2 linked regions of the Rubripirellula amarantea genome follow. Each later gene encodes a partner of the first gene's protein in a complex. Links are inferred from orthologs where the notes say so. Each region holds a gene or a part of one and is shown on either strand. Other genes may lie near its edges.

The links.
Region 2: the proteins of Pla22_RS14730 (region 1) and mnmG are in contact, whole or in part, in a solved structure (PDB 9HIP), measured with the Escherichia coli proteins. The link is inferred for Rubripirellula amarantea from one-to-one orthologs.

Annotation. Positions count from the first base shown.
Region 1 is NZ_SJPI01000002.1:328,222-338,260, reverse strand. The notes cover bases 3,023-5,936. They hold Pla22_RS14730 (tRNA modification GTPase), read left to right. Parts: upstream 3,023-3,745; coding sequence 3,746-5,128; downstream 5,129-5,936. Other genes in these bases: Pla22_RS14725 (hypothetical protein), read right to left, coding at 5,146-5,936; Pla22_RS14735 (hypothetical protein), read left to right, coding at 3,520-3,756; Pla22_RS14740 (hypothetical protein), read right to left, coding at 3,023-3,412. Also shown: carbon storage regulator CsrA, read left to right, coding at 233-460; Pla22_RS14745 (Gfo/Idh/MocA family protein), read left to right, coding at 724-2,004; more of Pla22_RS14740, read right to left, coding at 2,072-3,022; more of Pla22_RS14725, read right to left, coding at 5,937-6,411; Pla22_RS14720 (DUF4261 domain-containing protein), read right to left, coding at 6,495-7,556; Pla22_RS14715 (acyltransferase family protein), read right to left, coding at 7,717-9,138; Pla22_RS14710 (hypothetical protein), read left to right, coding at 9,417-10,039. UniProt on the Escherichia coli protein: Exhibits a very high intrinsic GTPase hydrolysis rate. Involved in the addition of a carboxymethylaminomethyl (cmnm) group at the wobble position (U34) of certain tRNAs, forming tRNA-cmnm(5)s(2)U34.
Region 2 is NZ_SJPI01000001.1:1,089,812-1,099,845, forward strand. Bases 4,088-6,996 are described here. They hold mnmG (tRNA uridine-5-carboxymethylaminomethyl(34) synthesis enzyme MnmG), read right to left. Parts: upstream 6,498-6,996; coding sequence 4,677-6,497; downstream 4,088-4,676. Other genes in these bases: Pla22_RS04005 (hypothetical protein), read left to right, coding at 4,314-4,526; Pla22_RS04015 (hypothetical protein), read left to right, coding at 6,543-6,996. In the rest of the region: Asp-tRNA(Asn)/Glu-tRNA(Gln) amidotransferase subunit GatB, read right to left, coding at 1-342; Asp-tRNA(Asn)/Glu-tRNA(Gln) amidotransferase subunit GatA, read right to left, coding at 342-1,832; Pla22_RS03995 (sensor histidine kinase), read right to left, coding at 2,002-3,429; Pla22_RS04000 (response regulator), read right to left, coding at 3,432-4,019; more of Pla22_RS04015, read left to right, coding at 6,997-8,747; hisN (histidinol-phosphatase), read right to left, coding at 8,749-9,567; Pla22_RS04025 (signal peptidase II), read right to left, coding at 9,596-10,034. UniProt on the Escherichia coli protein: NAD-binding protein involved in the addition of a carboxymethylaminomethyl (cmnm) group at the wobble position (U34) of certain tRNAs, forming tRNA-cmnm(5)s(2)U34.

The sequences.
Region 1 (10,039 bases):
AACGCGGCGCATACCGAACAATCTAATCTGTGCGGCCATGTGCGGCATCCCGCACGATCGGTATGGGCGGACTTCTATGCTTGCATGTCAATAAGCTGGCGGGTGCGGTCGATCAAACCCTTTGTCGCCGCATCGCTTTCATGAGGAAAGCGAACGGTGGTCAATGTTTCGGGGCCAACGAAAGCCCGCGAGTTATCCATCCGCCTCTCAATCAGATCATCCCGAGGACACCATGCTGGTCCTTTCCCGCCACCGAGACGAAAGTATCATGATTGGGGACGATGTCGTGGTGACAATCGTCGATATCCGAGGCGACAAAGTTCGCCTTGGTATTGAAGCTCCCCAGTCGATCCCTGTACACCGCCAAGAGGTCTACGACGCTATCCAGCGCGAAAACCGAAGAGCTGCCCAAACCGGCAGTGGCGCGACCAAGGACATCGAACCGCCGAAGAAGAACTAGGTTCGATCTGTTTGCCGGTCACCAATCGGAGGGCTAATCCATTAGCCCTCCTTTTTTTATGCGCCGATGTAAACGTGTCGCGATTCGAGCGATGGTGTTTGCATGCGAAGGACAAACATCGAACAGGAACAGGAACAGGAACAGGAACAGGGAACGCAATTCGACGTCGGTGCCCACCCCACGTCGGTCTCTGCGGCGTGATATATTCTGAGCAGCTTGACTTGGATTCTTGAAGTCAACGTCCCGCCATCTCGGAGAAGATCATGCCTGACTGCACCCCCTTCCTGCCTTCGCGCCGCGACGTCCTGGCCGCTGCTGCTCTCGCTGCTTTGCCAATGCGAAGTGCGTTCGCTTCGCCCAACGACAAGATTAACTTGGGCGTGATTGGCTTCGGCCCCCGTTGCGAGTACGACCTGACGTCGATGTTGAAGTCAGACCAGATTCGCTGTGTTGCCATGTCAGAAGTGCAAAAGTACCGAGGCGAAAAAGGCAAGAAACTTGTTGATGATGCCTACGGCAACCAAGATTGCCAGATCCACCGCGATTTTCGCGAGCTGCTAGATCGCAAGGATATTGATGCCGTGTTGATCGCCACCGGAGACCGTTGGCACTCGGCCGCTTCGATCTTGGCTGCCGAAGCCGGCAAGGATGTGTACAGCGAAAAGCCTTGCGGCATCACGGTCGAAGCATGCCAGCGTCTGGCCGACACCATGGACCGAACCGGACGCGTTTTTCAAGCGGGAACCCAGCGACGCAGCGTGCCCAATTTCGAGCAAGCCGTGAACCTTGCTCGGTCAGGAGCGTTGGGCAAAATCCACACTCTCCACGCTTCGGTCTATGTACCCGTGATGGACAATGCGTGGCTGCCCGCACAAAAAACTCCGGACAAGGAAACGTGCGATTGGAACATGTGGCTCGGTCCCGCAGCCTGGCGACCGTTCAACCAAAGCTATGTCGACGGTCGATGGCGAGGAATTTGGGACTTTGATTCCGGGGCACGTCTTCTCGATTGGGGTGCTCACACTATTGACCTGTGCCAATGGGCCAACGACGCCGATGACACCATGCCCATTCGATACGAACCTCAAGAAGACAAGATCGTTTGCACGTACGAAAACGGTGTGAAGTTGATTGTCGACTTCTTGAAGGAACCCTTTGGTGATCGTTCACCTCACTACATCACACGGCTGGGCACTTGTCCGGTGCGTTTCGTGGGTGATAAAGGCTCCGTGGAAACAGGCGACAGTGGCGAGATTGTCGTCACACCGGATTCACTGCAAAGCAAGCTGCCCGAAGGTAGCAAGCGAGTTCGCGGTTTAGACGTCTCGATCCATGCTGAAAATTTCTTCGACTGCATCCGATCGCGGAAACCTACCAACGCAAATCAAACGGTGATGCGTCGGTCGCACATCGCATCCCACGCCGCAGCCATTTCGTGGATCGTGGGCCGGACATTGACGTTAGACCCCAAGACGGAAACCTTCGTCAACGATCCGGAAGCCAATCTGTTGTGTTCGCGTCCCGAACGAGATTGGGTGGTCTAAGGAATAACGCCTGACCCATAAACGCCTGCGGTGAAAAGCGTCGCAGGACGAAATCCGTTTACTGTTCTCATTTCGATTGTTGAAGCGTGATCTCCCGTGCTCGCGTTTGCATTTCCGGATCACGCACATACCGGCGGATCACCGCTTCAACATCGTCGCTGATCGAACTGAGGCAGCTAGCGAGCGCCTGCATGGCGACTTGGTGATCAAATCGAATCGCATCGACTAGGTGGGCGCAAATGACTGGCTGCAGGACCACGCATTGCGTTCCACCTCGCCGAACCCAATCGGCGACCGGCAATTGATCAAACGATTCTCGCTGCAACAACCAATCGGCCGAGTCCAGGAATGAACCGTGCGGCAACCCCAGAGCGGTCGCGGATTCGATCGCCGCCAAGACCGTTTGCGGACTGCGTGACTTGCTTAGTCGCATCAAAGCCGATTCAATCGCCGGCGACATTGACTCGGGATTCGCGAACGCAAACGCGGTGATCGCAGACGTTTGCACAGCCTGGTCGGTGGATTTTGTGGCAGCGATGGTCGAATCCAAAACGGCACTCGAAAGATAAGTATCCGCCACCGCCGCTCGTTGACTGACCGTGCGCAGCGCTGCGACTGCCCAATCGGGATCCTCACCCGCAATCCAATTCGCCAATACGGACTCCTCGCGGGTTTCACTGGGCACTCGCGACGCATCCAGTAGTCGTTCGCCGCCTTTGGACTGTAGATCTCGAAAATATCGGAGCGACCGCTTGGCTGTCGCTCGAGCATCCAGACGCAGGCTCGTCATCCAGGCTGGCTTATCGTCCCCGCAAAGTGTTGCAACACACGCCATTGCGAATCCAACTTCCATGGCGTTGTAGTGCCCTAACCGTGACAACGACCAACCCGACCATCCGCCGGTGGACCACTGATCGTCGTACAAAGCCGCGTCAGCAACCAAGACGCCCAACCCCATGATGACAGGAAGCAACATCGTTGTCCGCGGGTCCGTATCCAAGTCTCGATCACCGCGTTTGGTCCAGACGTGAAACGCCAACGCATTGGCAATGGTGGTCACTAATCGCAGATCGTCGTCGGCAACTAGCGAGTTGACCTGAACTTCCGCGGCTGAATCATCGCGGCTTGGCTGATACGCAAAGGCTTCGGTGAGCTGATCGTCATTGACGATTGCTAGCGTCACAGAATGAGGTTCTATTGCCATCCGGCGACACAGCGTTTCATGAACGAATCGCACGCGTTCTTCGCTGTCAAAATCGTCACTTACGGTATTGGCCTTGGCAGGTTCGGCATCGATAAACTCGCTCAGTGAGCTGACCGCTGATTGAGCACAAACGAACTCGCGACCGAAAACGCTGACGGTTCGTCGCACAAGCAACTCGATATCGACGCGTTGGTTCGTTGACAAAGGCGGTCGTGAAGAGAAGAGCCCAAACATGCACGAGAGTGTAATAGTCCCCCGCCCAATCTGCGAGCGGATCAAAGTGACCCTGCGGATGTTGGGTCCCGACTCGCTTGGCTTTGGCTGCTGGCTTTGCCACACGTGCTGGTCAAGAAGCGGTGAACCGGAGTGCGCTGGACGATGATCTGCTGGACGTGAGCGTGCTGAACCGGAGCCTGCTGGACGTGAGCGTGCTGGACGTGAGCGTGCTGAACGTGAGCCTGCTGAACCATGATCTGCTGAGCTCGAGTACGCTAGACCATGGTGCGAGATCGGTAACTTTCGATACACTCTTAGGCTATGCGTTTTGATGAAACTATCGTTGCGATTGCCTCGCCCACTTCGCCCGCCCCCCGAGGCGTCGTTCGACTGTCGGGCTCTGATGCCATGGACGTCCTCGAAACCTTGGGCGTGCCAGCTTGCCAGACCAAAGCTCCGCGACGACTGCGATGCTGCCTTAATCTCAGCGAGCCGATAGGCAGCATCGACGTGGATATACTTCGCTGGCCAACCTCACGAAGCTACACCGGTCAACCCTCGGCGGAAATCCATACGTTTGGTTCACTGCCGATCTTGTCCGGAATCGTCGATTCAGCCATCAAGGCCGGTGCACGTGCCGCTCGACCGGGCGAGTTCACGATGCGAGCTTTCTTAGCGGGACAACTAGACCTCACCCAAGCCGAGGCCGTGCTTGGGGTGATCGAAGCCGAACAACCGGGTTCGCTCGATCATGCGCTGCGGCAGCTTTCGGGCAATCTTTCACAACCGCTAGGGCAACTTCGCAGCGAACTGCTGAACTTGCTTGCGGATGTCGAAGCCGGCCTGGACTTTGTCGACGAAGACATTGAGTTCGTCAGCGACAAAACACTGTTGGCACGGTTGACCGACATCGCGGCAATCGTTGCGGAAACGATCGAGCAAATTCGATCGCGGGGCGGAACCTCATCCGCCACGACGATCGCTTTGTGCGGTGACCCCAACGCTGGAAAGAGTCGACTGCTGAATGTTTTAGCTGGACAAGAGATTGCGATCGTTGCTGACTTAGCCGGCACGACGCGCGACTTCGTTTCAGCTAATGCTCACATCGGCCTTCACGCGGTGATGCTGCAGGACACCGCCGGTTTGGAGAAACCGCGAGTCGAAACTCCGAGCGATGGACTAAACCATGAGATTTCAGATTTGGCTCAACAGCAAACCGCTCGCGTGATCCGCGAAGCTGGGTTTCGATTGTGGTGCGTTGACGGCAGCCGCGATGACTTCGATACCGCAGCCGACCAAGTGCGTGAACTAGCGAGCTCAAGTGCAAAACCCGGCGTGATCGATTTATTCCTCGCCACCAAAGGCGACCTTGTCGACAAGGATCGTGAAGGTTGGATCCTCTGCAGTTCCGCCACGGGCAAGGGAATCGAGAACCTGAAGGATCAAATATCAAACGCGATTGCCGCTCGCGACGCAGAACAATCTGGTTCGATCATCGGTACCGCCGCTCGGTGCAGCGAAACACTGCTTCGAGCCAAAGAAGCGATCAACGACGCGATCACGCAAGTGCGACAACAATCGGGACACGAATTCGTTTCGTCTGATTTGCGTCTGGCGGCACAGTGCATCGGCGAAGTGACGGGCGAGGTTTACAACGAAGACATTCTCGACCGAGTGTTCAGCCGATTCTGCATCGGAAAGTAGTCAAGGCGAAAACCCACCTAAGCGAACTCGACCCCGCGAGCCTGCTCGACGATCTCAGTTGCCTGGTCGTGACCGAGGCCCAGTTGCTCAAGCAGCGCGATCAACGTTTCGCGACTGTAGCGACGACTGAAACGTAACTGCATCACATTGCCATCCTCTCCCGTCAATTCAATTGAATTCATCACCCATCCTTCTTTGACAACCGGCAATGGATCCGAGGGAACGCAGTGTTGCTTCGATGGCATCCACCAATTCGCTTCGCAAAACACCAGTTGGTCATCCGAGCGACTTAGCTTTAAACGACTCTTGGCATGAAAGGGCCCGAAGTCGCCCTGCGGGAACACAATCAATTCCGGCTTGCGTGGCTTTCCAAATCCGGTCCACAACTTTGCCAGAACGGGATCCAAAATCATCGTTCGATAGAATCGCACCCGTCGACTGATCCAACGCAGCATCAGTGCGGCTACAAGAAGCACGACAAGATTAATACCGGTGGCGATCGTGGGGCTTAGTGCGTAGACGGCCATTAACGCCGCGCACAACGACTTGTTGCACACTTCAAAAACAGCATCCAAGAAGGGCACCGGCGTCAACCAGACTAGAAACTCAAAGAAGAACTTGACGCTATTGATGACCAAGATGTTGATCACCATGGCAATCGAAAGCAACGTATCTAGGGTGAAGCTGACCACACCGAAATGCATCACCTTCACCGACATAACCGCCACTGCTTCCTCGCCGATGCCTGGATTGTCCATCGACATGACGAGTTTGATTACCAGTAAGATTACGATCACAGCGTACGTTTCTAAACGATCAACCGCTTGGGCAAACGGCTTACTGACCTTGGTTAACCGCGGCAGGCTTGTCAAAAGCGTCAGCCCCAGAAACACGAAGAACAACCATTCATTCTTAAGTGGACCCGACGTTCCCAAGATGGCATTGTCAGTCATCCAGGTAGGTCCCCAGAGTGCCAGTCCGGACAAGCATGTCACACCGAAGAACGGCGAAAGAGCGACGGGAGCGAGCGGGCCCAGCCAATCGACGATCCCCGAACTGGTCGCCCAACCGCTAGCCGCAGCTATGTCTTCGGCATCAATGGGCCCTTCTAGATTCCGCTCGAGCGATTCGGCGCTGAATGTTTTTTCGCTGACTGGTTCTTCACTAATTGGTTTTTCGCTGGCCGTTTCGACCGCATTGTCCTGAGCCGTCAGAACCGCCGATTGAAAGACGGGAGGCGATATCAGCGTGATGAAAATCAAAAGCGGAAGAACCGGTTTCATGTTGGCTCGCCCTTGGGTGCTGGGTGCTGGGTGCTGGCTCTTTCGTAAGGTCGGCCATCATTGCCGCTTAACCCGCTGATCATTCAGAACTCAAGTTCCTCATCAAGTTCATCGTCATCGTCGTTGTCATCGAAGCTAAGGAGATCATCTTCGTCGTCGTCGTCATCATCTTCGTCATCAAAGTCAATCGACTCACCACGCTCGAGCAACTCGGGCGGCGGCGTTTGCCCGTCCTGAGGAACCCAGCGAATGGTTTCTCGCGGTGGATCCGACAACGCATCGTAACATTCCATCGCTAGCCATGTGACATCGCCGGGCCCGTCGGCCGTATCACCATCTTCGACTTCGTCTTCATTGGACAACATGTACAGCGAAGCACTGCGAAGGAAGCTCTCGACGTCACTAGGTTCAAACGAATCCGCAAAGTAGATCGCTTCCAAGTCAGGCAAGTCGAATTGCCCGTTGCCCACGGTGTCCATTAGCGACCAATCATCTTCGGCGCGAAACAAACGCACGTTGGTCCACATGTCCAAAGGCGGCAATTCGTTGTTCCAAGCGTAATTGAGCCCGCGACGCAGTCCGTCACTATCCCGCAACACTTCGCCACCGGGATTGAAATAACAAATGGCTTCGTCAGCTTCTAGGATCGCCGTGACAGCGCGGGTCGCGAATTCAAGCTCTTCGACGGGATCGTAATCGTCGGGCACCAACGGTAAATCTTCGTCGTCATCATCGGGACCCTCGGCACCGAGCACGTAGCTGATCAAGATTCGCACGTGCGATGTGTGTTCTTGAAAACGCTCGCCGCCGTCTTCCCAGCCCCAAGATTGTTCGCCGGATCGCTTCAAGCAACCCGGATAGGCCAGCGGACCATACTGTCCCAGCGACCAAGCGACAAACCGCTCGGGTGATTCGTCGGGGTCGCCCATGTCGTCAGGCCAGACCGCATTGGACGGCGTGATCAACAGATGCCCGCCGACTTCAGGCCGAAACGAATAGACGAGCGTTTGCGGCGAATCGAGATCTTCGAGTGAATCGTGAGTGCCCAGGAACTCGAAGCTACTGAGCAACTCTTGAAGACGCTCCACCGACAGCGACTGACGCAACAGGACACACATGCCCTGAGTAAACAGTCCTTTGGCCATCAGGGTCCTCGTTTGCGTGTCGAATCGTTCAAACCGAAGATTTTACCCCAGCAACGTGCGGCTCACGAGGGGGCGGGCGGGTTGTCAACGAAGTGGCACAACACCGATGAATTTTTCAGACAAAGCGACGAATTCGGGAACCCGCCAACGGTGCCCCGCCTTAGGCTGCTCGTCGTGCCGGCGGCATTGGATCGCCCGTTCGCGTTGGCATCGGTAACACATCGTGCTGCGAATCGTCTTGATCTTGCACAGGAAGATGTTCCACAGGAGTGCGATTAATGGCGTTCATTCCCAACCACTCGCCCAACCGTGTCGTGCGAACGAATGCTTCATAGCTGACCAGTGAAACGGCTGTGGCCAAGATCGTTGCCATGACCGCCTTGATCGACGGAAGGACGTTGGGCAGCAACCACTTCAAATCCAGGTGAATCAGACCTAACACAGGATGATGAACAAGGTAGACCCAAAACGAAGCCGCCGCTAAATACTTCATCGTCGCGGACAATCGCACCACATACCTTAGTGCAAGCGACAAGATAATCACGCTGCCCAGCATCGAGGACGCCGCAGTCGCCATGGCAAGGATGCCCGAAGACGCCCGCTGGTTCGATGTAAACTGGCTCGATGCAAGACTTGCGGAACTAAATTGCGGAGCACCCAGATCAGCCGAGTGGGCATCATTCGCTTGGGCATCATTCGCGCTGAGTGTCGCTGCGGTGGGGAACGAATTTTGTTCGAGTGACCAGATTCCCAATAGCACCGTCGCTACCATCACACATCCGCCGACACCGACCCAACGAGGATGCAAGTTTCGCAGTCGGTCGACACCAAATTCGCTGCGTGCAATCACGATCCCCAAGGCAAAGAACATCGCGTTGTAAATCCATTTACTTGCGACTGGCATGAACGCGTGCTGAAAACCCCAAATGACTTCGGGACGAAAGTAGATCGTGATTGCCGCAACGATAAATAGTGCTGCGACCACGCGCTCGGTCGAAACCGACTTGCACGATGCGAATCGCTTGAATCGTTTTGAGGCGACGACCGATATTGCGAACACGGCGATGTAAGAGAACAAATAGTGCAGGAACCACAGGTGCCCGAGTCCCCACAAGTGACGGTCGACGTCGCCATCGAACTTAAGACTCTTCAATTTGACAGGGGGAACAATGCCTTCGCATACCCAACTGAATACCCACACGTACAAGTCGAGCGGCAGGATCACCAACAAAGCAAACAGCAACGGACGCAGCAAACGTTTGAACCGATTGCGAACCAACGCCCACTCACCTTTGCGCTGATACGTTCGATATGCGAACAATCCCGAGATGATCAGGAACAAAGGCATGATGACCAGCTCGATGCCCCAGAACACGAAGTCGACCACAGGGCTGGGTGAGTCCGTGACGGACCAAACCAAACCTGGCATCGGGTGAGCGAGGTAGGGCACGCAAGCATGCAACACGACAACAGCGACCGCAGCCAAAGCTCGAACGGCGTCGAGTCCAACCAGCGTTTGATCGCCCGCGGCAACGGTTGGTGCCGGCGGAGTTTCGTCGTGATGAAGTCGAAGAGAGTTCATAGTGAAGCGGGCTTATCAAATTCGTCCCGCATGAGGGAAGCCCGAAATCAGCCGCTGGCCGCGTCCCAGAATCCAAGATCGGGCACGTTCTGAGCGGATTGTCGCGGCAATCTCAGCAAAATTCCCGCTCAGACGCCCCTGGAGAGCGGAAATTTGTTGACGCGGGAGGGCGGTTCCACAGATAATGCATGCACGCTGGCAAGCGTCCTTTTCTTACACTTTCGCAGTCCCCATCGACCAAGAACTCGAACTGCGCATCCCCCGAACGGATCTCGTCTATGAATGCTCATCGCTCACCCGTTGCCTCGGTAGCTATCGCGGAGTCAGTGGCTCTTGACGCCAAACGCGGCCGCCTGACCAGCGCCTGGATGGTACTGATTGCATTCGCCTGCTTCGCCGTTGCGGGACTAATCGCGACCACGGCCATCGGTCAAGAAGCGGCGGAAGCCCCCGCTGCGAAAGAACCGTACAAGTTCAATAAGATCGATCCGAGGTTTGGTTCCGAACGAGCGATCAAGATGATGAAGGCTGAAACGCGGACCTATGCCTCCACCGGTGACGCCAAGATGCAGTATGTGACTGCCTACTTCACTCGTTACGTCTACCCAACCATGACGTCCCGCGATGGTAATCGCCATATTTCCGAGATCGTTTCGGACATCAACAGTTTCATCTCGCGTGCGGCAAAGTCCAACCGAGCAGCCGTGCACCAAACGCTAACGACGCAGACCGCTCGCGTTATGAAACCAATTGCTGAAGGTAACTATCACCCTTCCGCTCGAATTGCCGCTGTCACTCTTCTTGGTCAATTGGATGGAAAACTGGCTGACATTGCTAACAAGCAACCAGCTCAACCGTTGTCGGCGGTCTTGCCAATCTTGATTGCACTCTACGAAGACGA
Region 2 (10,034 bases), on another replicon or contig:
CGCGATTTCGATGAACCCATCGGCGCAAATCGGCAGGTCAAATTGGCTAATCTGATAGCCCTTGGGCAAATCCGGATAGAAGTACTGCTTTCGGTCCCATTTCGTCATGGGTGGAATCGAACAATCGATGGCCAAACCAGCTTTGACTGATAAATCAATCGCCGCTTCGTTCATCACCGGCAATGCTCCCGGCAGTCCTAAACAAACTGGACAAACCTGAGTATTTGGCGGCGCACCAAACTCGGTGCTGCAGCCACAGAATAACTTTGTGTTCGTCTTGAGTTGGACGTGTACTTCCAGTCCGATGACTGTTGTCGCGGGATAACCATCAATTTGACTCATTACACTGCCTCCCCGAACGAGGCGGGACGTTTCTTATGGTGATCTGTAACGGATTGGTATGCTGCACCAGCGAATATTAAACGAGCTTCTTCTAACGCCGGAGCTTGCAATTGGATCGCCAATGGCAATCCGCTGGCGTCAAATCCCGATGGCATCGATAAGGCCGGGATACCGGCCAAGTTCGCACCCGTGGTAAATAGGTCGCAAAGGTACATCTGCAGCGGATCGTCAACCTTGTCCCCCAGTTTGAAAGCAGGGGTAGGCGCAACGGGCCCGAGCAACAAGTCCACTTGTGAAAAGGCTGCGTCATAGTCGCTCTTAATCAAGCGACGAACTTTCAAGGCCTTGTTGTAATAGTCGTCGGCATAGCCTTCGCTAAGTGCATACGTTCCGATCATGATTCGCCGTTTGACTTCCGCACCAAACCCTTCGGCACGACTGCGGCAGTACGTCGTCACCAACGGCCCCAGATCAGCATCGGTGGCAATGTCTGCGGCGCGGTGTCCATAGTGAGCACCGTCATACCTAGACAAGTTGCTGCTGGCTTCACTTGGTGCAATCACGTAGTAGGTTGGCACCCAGTATTCGCTGTGAGGCAAATCAACTTCGATGATTTCGGCTCCCGCTTCAACAAATACCTTGGCGGCCTCCTCGACGGACTTGCGTACGGAATCTTCGATTCCTTCCACCGACATCGTTTGCCGCAAGATACCAATCTTAAGACCGCGAAGATCCTTCGAAGCCAAAGCGTGAGTGTACGATCCCACATCGTGCTTCAGCGAAGTTGAATCACGATGATCATGTCCTGCGATCGCATGCATCACAGGCGCGATATCGGCAACGGACCAACCCAGCGGACCGACCTGATCAAGACTACTGGCGAATGCGATCAGACCATAACGACTAACGCGACCGTAGGTGGGTTTCATCCCCGTCACCCCACACATCGCAGCGGGTTGGCGGATCGAACCACCGGTGTCCGTTCCCAGGCTGGCGGGCACCATGCCGGCCGCAACGCAGGCCGCGGCACCACCGCTACTACCACCGGGAATCCGAGTCGTATCCCATGGGTTTCGTGTGATTCCGAAGGCGCTGTTTTCAGTTGACGCTCCCATCGCGAATTCATCCATGTTGGACTTTCCGATGATCACCGCATCGGCAGCTCGCAATTTTTCCACCACGCCTGCGTCGTAGGGTGGTCGAAAGTCCTTGAGCATCTTTGATGAACACGTGGTAGGCATGTCACGAGTGCAAAGCACATCTTTGACTGCAACCGGCACTCCAGCGAGCGGTCCGAGCGGTTCGCCAGCAGAACGCTTGCGGTCAATTTCCGCTGCCGCGGCGAGCGAAAGTTCTCGGTTCGTATGGGTAAATGCGTTGATCGTTGCATCAACGGCAGCGATGCGGTCAAGTGCGGCGGTGACGATCGCGACGGCAGACAATTCGCCTTCAGCCTGCAATCGGAGTATTTCGGGGACAGAATCAAGCATGCAGCAACGCCAGGGGAACACGGTTTCTTGAGATTTGCTGTGATTATCAACAAGTCACGTCAATGAGGCTAGACGTGTCGAAACACTAAGTCGACGTGGCATCACAGCATCCAAACGCCCGATTGTCGGCCCAATCGCAGCAAATACTTGCGGCTATTGGAAACCAGTCCTAGGCGTGTCGTTTCAAAGAAAGTGTCGCGACGCATCCGGCGGGACCGCCTGCCAGCGTGATATCGGCCTGGTGTAGCCGAGCGATACGATAGGCTCGGCACAGCCCCAACCCCAGACCGCGACCAGCTTCGCGACCTGAATAATACGGATCAAACGCGTGCTGGCGAGCTTCGCTCGATAGCCCGGGCCCGCTATCGGCAACATGAATCCGAACCATGTCACTGTCTTGCACGACGGATACTACAATGGTTCCTTGGCAACCGATTGCATCAACCGCATTGCGAATCAGAACTCGCAAAGCCTCGCCAATCATCAACCGATCCACCGTCAGCTCGATGGGATCCTCGGGAAGACTCACTTCCAAGCGAATGGTCTGGCGTTTGGTCTCTTCACGAAACGAATCGACCACACGACGGATTTCCGCGACGACATCAACGGGCTTCGCCTGAGCCTGAGGCGGATTGGCGTAAAACATCAGGTCCGCGATCATTTCATGCGCGCGGTAGACTTGATCAATGATCCGCTGCAAGGTCGCGACTCGCGCGGGATCCTTTTCGTCTTTCTGAAGCTGCTGGGCACGGGTAGAAATATTGGCCAACGGATTGTTGATCTCGTGAGACAATCCGTAAGCGAGTTGTTTCACCGCACCGAGTTTGTTCTTGTGGAGTCGTTCGTCAAACGATCGTTCAAGTGATCGATGCTGTTCAACTTGACGAGCAAGTTGCTGAAGCGAATCGCCTTCAACGTCTGCGGACAAAGATTGGACCGCGCCGTTTGTCGGTGCAACCACCGTGGGCCATTGTTGTTGCCACGCCACGGGAACCGGCGGTCCGAAAGTTTCCAACCACAACGATGCGTCGTTCATCCACAAATCAACGGGCAAGGTTCGGAAGTGATCGCTAAGCTTTTGAGTCTGCTTAGCAACGTCGATCTGAGGAGGTTCAAACCCTAAGTACGCGTCCCCATTGGCAAAGCAACCCGTCGCATGATCGATCAACCAACGAGCAAGGTCAGTGACCTCAACCTGCGACGCGTCGATGTGGACAGCGCAAAAGATCAACAAAGGTGCATCGCGCTGGATCACCCCCGACAAGTGATCGACCAATGACCTCGGAATCGCCTGTGATCGCTCTTTAGAAAGCAAAAGGCGAATGATTGCATCAGTCGCATCCAACGATCGTGGTAACCACCATCGCTGAGATCCACGCCGGATGCAGGGCAACCACGCCATCGAGTCCGTCCTTTGCGTCATGGCAACGGGGAAGTCGTTTGAAATGGATGACCCAGGAAAACTCGAAACAGGAATCGCCACAGCGTCATTGCTCGACGCCAATGCAGGAATGAGTTCGCTTCGAACCGAATCGAACGCCATTCCACCATCGCCGTCGACCACGCTAGGCCCGGTCGGCGGCTTAGGTTTATCCACGACTAGTTCGTTACGCCGCGTTCAATTTCCAACAGGTCGCAAGCGCGATTGACTAGATCGTCAATCGAGAAAGGCTTCTGCATGAAATCGTTGGCGCCGGCAGCCCTAAGTGCGTCGACTTTATTGTGTTCGACCATCCCCGAGATGCACAGGATCTTAACCGTGTCCATCGTGGGGTCCGTGCGAACACGTTGGCAAACTTCTTTGCCATTGATATCGGGGAGCATAACGTCGAGCACAACCAAGTCCGGTCGGAACTCTTTCACACCCATGCCGGCATCAAAACCGTTATTCGCGGTTCGAATATCGAACCGACCGTCACGATCGAATCCGTCTTTCATCAAATCAACGAGATCTTGGTCGTCATCGACGATCAAGAGTTTCTTCTTTCCGCTTTCAAGAGCATCGGTGGGAATCCCGTTGTCTTTCATGAACAGGTAAAGCTGTTCGCGGGGAATCCGCCGAAACTTGCTGCCTGGAACGCGAAAGCCCTTCAACGACCCGTTGTCGAAACAACGAATGATTGTTTGCTGGCTGACCTTACAGATCTTCGCCGCTTCGCCTGTCGTAAATACCGTTTTAGTGGTCATGGCAGAAACCATCCTCCCTGCATGACTAGCCTTGTCAGAATGAACCGATGCCTTGAATTCACGGGCAACAGCGACGAGACATTCCCGAAACCGTGCATTGAAACCAAAGCGAACCGTTAGTGAGTGCCGCAAAATTGCTTAGTGCGTTGACTCAAGCGAGTCCGTTAGCGCTAAGAAAATCGACGAAACATACGGCCGAGAAATCCCACGCATCCGCTGCGCGACGTCCACTCGACCATTCACCAATGGCCCTCCTTTAACAAACTCGCCGCTCCACCGCACTAGCACATTTCAATGCCAGATTACGTGAAGAACGCAAGCAGCAAGAAGCTCCAAGCCTCTCTGCCTTTCCAAGCTTGCCTCGTCGACGAATTCTATCGTTTTAACCAACTCGGTCAAGATCGATTCATTCGCCGTAAGTTGTTGCTAATCATTGATTTAAATGAATGCGTCGAGGAAGCGAAGAAAAAAGCGATGCACCCACTTGGGGTAATCACGCCAAGATAAGCCCGGTGAATTGCGTGACTTCCGCGAATTGCGTTGCGTTCGCGGTTGGGGCAAACCGGAGCAAGAGTAGAAGAACGACTTCGTCGATGACCAACAAAAATAGAAAGCCGAAATTTGATTTCCCCGATTCGACTTGCCAACTTGCTTTCCCTACTTTGCTTCGAGGTAGGCCAAAACCAACGCGATGTCGGCGGGTGTGATTCCACTGATCCGTTTGGCTTGGTCCAGACTTAACGGTCGCACCTTACAGAACTTCTCACGCGCTTCGTTCCGAAGCGCCCTGATTTTGGCGTAGTCGAACGTGGCCGGGATCCGCTTTCCAGCCAACCGCTGAGCCTTCTCGACTTCCATTTTCTGTCGAGAGATATAGCCCTCGTACTTGATATCAAACAAGCACTGCTGCGCCGCTGAGGATTCGATTGCTTGAAGTTCCGAGTTTACTTGACACATCGTGGACCAATCCACCTCGGGCCGACGCAGGTACACATCACCCGGAGTATCCGCGACACGCGTCGCTTTGAGCAATTCAAAGCCACGATCAATATCCGCCAATTTCTTAGCGAATCGTTCCCGACGTTCACTGGAAATTAGCCCCAACGAATCTGCTTGCGCGGTGAGTCGGCGATCCGCGTTGTCCTGACGCAGCAGCAAACGATACTCGGCGCGGCTGGTGAACATTCGATAGGGTTCGTCGGTGCCGGCAGTCACCAAATCGTCAACCAACACGCCGATGTATGCTTGGTCTCGCGATGGCACCCACGTAGGTTTTCCAGCAACGGTCAGCGCTGCGTTCAGACCGGCAATCAATCCCTGGCCGGCAGCTTCCTCGTAACCGGTCGTGCCGTTGATCTGGCCGGCGAAAAACAATCCTTTGACCGACTTGGATTCCAGGTGCGACCACAACTGAGTCGGTGGACAAAAATCGTACTCCACGGCGTATCCATAGCGCATGATCGAGGCATTTTGGAGTCCTTCGATTCGCTTGAACATCTCATCCTGAACGTCCCGCGGCAAACTCGTCGAGATCCCGTTAACGTAGACCTCTTGGGTGTCATGGCCCTCAGGTTCCAGGAACAATTGATGTTGAGACTTATCCGCGAAGCGAACCACCTTGTCCTCGATTGACGGACAGTATCTTGGACCTTGTGAATTGATTTGGCCCGAGTACATCGGCGCGCGATCGAGGTTGGCTCGAATCAACTCGTGAACAGATTCGTTTGTGTAAGTGATGTGACAGGGAACTTGCTCGGTGACCACTTTGTCAGTCAAGAACGAAAACCCTTGGGGATCATCATCGCCGGGTTGCTCTTCGAGTTTCGAGTAATCGATCGTGCGAGCATTCAAACGGGGCGGCGTCCCGGTTTTGAAACGTTCCACTTCAAAGCCAAGCCGAGCGAGTGCTCCGCTAATACCCGATGTGGTTCCTTCGCCCCCACGACCGCCGGCTGTCTTGGCTTCACCGGTGTGCATGATCGCTTGCAGGAACGTGCCGGTCGTAAGCACAATCGTTGGCGCTCGGTACTCGGCGTTGCCACGGACGCGGACACCGGCAACTTGTGGTGACTCGCCGCTTTCATCAATGATCAAATCTTCGACCGTCTCTTGCCTCAGGTCGAGGTTGTCTTGCAGTTCAATCCGATGCTTGATGAACTGTTGATAGGCCTTCTTGTCGGCCTGAGCTCGCGGGCTATGCATCGCCGGGCCCTTGCGCCGGTTGAGCATTCGAAACTGGATGGCCGTGGCGTCGATCGCCTCTCCCATCAATCCACCCAGCGCGTCGACCTCGCGGACGATTTGTCCTTTGGCAACGCCGCCGATCGCCGGGTTGCACGACATTTGACCGACGGTGTCAAGGTTCGTGGTCAACAGAGCCGTTTTGGCTCCGAGCCGAGCCGCAGCAGCAGCGGCTTCCGTCCCGGCGTGCCCAGCACCGATCACGATGACGTCATAGTAATAAAGACAGGCGTTCATATTTTTTCTTTAGTTTGCATCGTTAAACGTCGAAGCCGATTTGAGGTGGAGTCGATCGATGCGGAATTTCTTGTTCCGCATCTGTTTCACACGTTTCTCAATGTGCTTGACGTATTATCCGCAGTTCTCAGTCGAAGTATCACGATGCAAATGGCGGGCAAGAAGAGTCAATCTGGACTCCGCAGACGTTTTTCGAAAATCCTTAGAGACTCCCTCGGGATTCGCGGGAATATTCGCGAACGCCTTCTCTGGGCCGCAGCACCGTTTTTGTTGGTCCCCATGCTGATAGACACTGCGTCGGCTGTCGAGGTGAGCAACCCCGATTCGACCGTTACCAGCGGCAGTACAACCGCGAACACCACCCATGCTCCTATTCGACCAGGACAGTCGGCGGCCCCCGTCGCTAAGCCCAGCCCCGACAGCTTCATCCTAGGCGCAAAATCGTTTTCCATCCCGTTCACGGTAAACGACCAACCTAATGGACCGGTGAACGTCCACCTGTACGTCGCCGATCCAGCCTCGGATTCTCAACAATGGCGTTGGGTAGCAGCGAAAACCTCGAAGAACGGGAAACCGCAAGAATTCGAATTCGTTGCTGACCGTGACGGCGAATACTGGTTTGCGACTTGGACCACCGAGGCCAAGACAAGCCAAGCTCAACCACCGGCTCACGATCTTCAACCTGGCCAAATCCAACCCCAGCGAAAGATCTTTGTCGACACGACTGAACCGCGAATCGAGTTGTCGGTGGACTCCGACGGCGATGGACGAGTGGCTGTGTTTGCAACGATCGACGACGCGACCGATATTTCAGACATTACGATCCGGTACATTACCGATCGAATGCAGCAGTGGGCTGACATCGATTCGGCTCTGCTCAAGAAAGCCGGCGCCGTTCACTTTTCGACCCAGGACGACTGGGACCAATTGTCGGTTCGCATGGTCGCCCGCGACAAAGCTGGCAATCAAAGTGTTGCCGATAGGATGATTCGCAAGCCTCGTATCGCCGAGGCACCTGGGCCCCGCTATGCCGATGCCTCCTTGTCGCCGATCTATGGCAACGCTCAACCGGCCTACCCTCGCCAGTTCGCCGACGCAGTCCCGCAAGGATTCGCCAGCGGTGCGATGGCTGGTTACGGCTATGCTCCAAACGCCATGGCAAACCCTTACCGCGGCGCGATGAACAATTTATCGTCCACGCGTACAAGCGCACCTGTGGGGCTTCCCGCTGGACTTCCCACACGGCCGGTCGCGCAATCGAACCCTGCGATTGAAACCCTGCCGCCACCAGCAACACTCGAACAGATCAGTAACGGCTTTGGTTTGACGAGTCCACAGCAGGCCAGTCCTCATCCGCCGCTGCCGGAAACCATTCCGGCGCCCGCCCCATCGGTTGATCCGCAATCCCGTTCGGAACAACCCAAGGCACCTGAGCTTAGTCGTCAACGATCTCGCTCAGTTCAAGAGGCGATGCGGCCTTTGTCTGAACGCAGTGTGGTGCCACCGAAGTACAGCAGCAACGAAGACGAAACTGGAAGTGCCAGCGATCGCAACGTCGCCAATCGTCCGTCCGTGCAATCACCATCACCGAACTTGCGATCCCAGGTGCTATCGCGCGTACCCGTGCGTTTTAGTGACAGCGAACGATTCAGCTTGGACTATGTCCTCGAAGCCGTCGGCAGCCAAGGCGTCGAGGCAATTGAACTCTACGGCAGCATCGATGAAGGTGCCTCTTGGAAACTTTGGGGACGCGATCCCGACAAATCAAGTCCCTTTGATATTGAAACACGTGAAGAAGGCGTATTCAGTTATCGCATCGTCGTTGTCGGCAGCAGCGGCTTGACCAGCGCACGACCGCTCGCAGGCGATCTTCCGGACATCGTTGTCGTTGTCGACAAACAGGCACCTGAAGTTCGAATTAGCGGAGCCCGTTACGGACAAGGGGATCGCGTCGGGTCACTTGTAATTCAATACGAGTGCGACGACTCGAATTTGAAAGAGCGTCCGATTGCATTGTCGTACAGCGAAAGCGTCGATGGTCCCTGGACCACTATCGCCGGCGGCTTGCGGAACGATGGCGACTACGCGTGGCCTGCCGATCCTGGTTTGCCGCGTGCGTTCTACTTACGACTCGACGCGACCGATAAAGCTGGCAATGTCGGAACGTACATTCTTGACACACCGATTGACGCGCAAGGCCTTGCACCTCGAGCCCGCATCCGTGGATTCCAGACCCTTTCAGGTTCCTAGTTCACTTGGAACCCAGGGCTTTCAAGACTTCGTTGTGCAGTTTGCCATTCGTGCCAACTCCATCACCACCACGGCACGTTACAACGCCCTTCCAATCGGTGAATGTCCCACCCGCTTCGACAATTATCGGAAGGATCGCAGCGACGTCCCAGGCATTACAAATTGGGTCGACCATGATATCGGCGCGACCGGTGGCAACCATCAGGTAACCATAGCCATCACCCCAAGACCGGGTAATAAACGCTGATGATTCAAGGGACTCGTACCCTGACTTGGCACCTCGCTGTGCAAACGAATCCACTTGGCTCACCACGAACACGGCTTCGTCAATACTTGTCTTATTGGAAACACGAGCCGCTTGCCACGAAGCATCGCAAACGCGAACCCAGCTTCCATGCCCCATCGCCGCCACGATGATTTCATTCAGTGCGGGAATGAAAATCACGCCCCCCAGAGGTTCGCCTTTCCACTCCAAAGCCAGCAAGGTCGAGTACAACGGCACGCCGCAGATGAACGACTTCGTTCCGTCGATTGGGTCAACGACCCAGCGATAGTCACTTGAGCCTGATTTTTCAGCGAACTCTTCCCCCTGCATGGTATCCGTGGGAAATCGTTCGGTGATCAAGTCACGAACCAATTGCTCTGCTTCGCGGTCCGCGATCGTCACCGGCGACGCGTCACTCTTTGCATCGAAGGTCAATTCCGGATTGCGGAAGTATTTCAAAGTATGAGCCCCGGCTGCGGTGGCAACTTCAATCATTGCAGCCAAGCGACCTTCATGCAGATCTTGCCATTGGCTGGGATCACGTTGCGTGTTCATGGTTAGATTCCTTGTTCCCGTCGCGGTTTTAGTTTTGAAGTTCTTGTGGGGAGCTATGGGTCGATTCAGGATCGCGAGCAAGAAAGATTGACTGGATCATCAGCATCGCGGCACCAACGACCAGCAGCGAATCGGCGATGTTAAAGTTGGGCCAGGGGTCGAACATCGGCAAGCCCTCGATACGAAACAAAATCCAATCTCGCACCCCACTCTTCCAGGGCTCGGGAAAGCCAGGTTCCCACCACATGCCCAGTCGATCGTAGAGGTTGCCCAGAATGCCGCCGCAGATCAGTCCGAGTGCCCAAGTCAACCACAATGACTCCGCCGCACCGAACTTGAACAACCAAGCCAGAATTGCAATCCCGGCAATGATGGAAAACACGGCGAAGAAGGTGCCCTTCCCTGCTCCTAACCCGAACACCGCCCCAATGTTGACCGCCGTTTCGATTCCGAAGATTCCATCGATA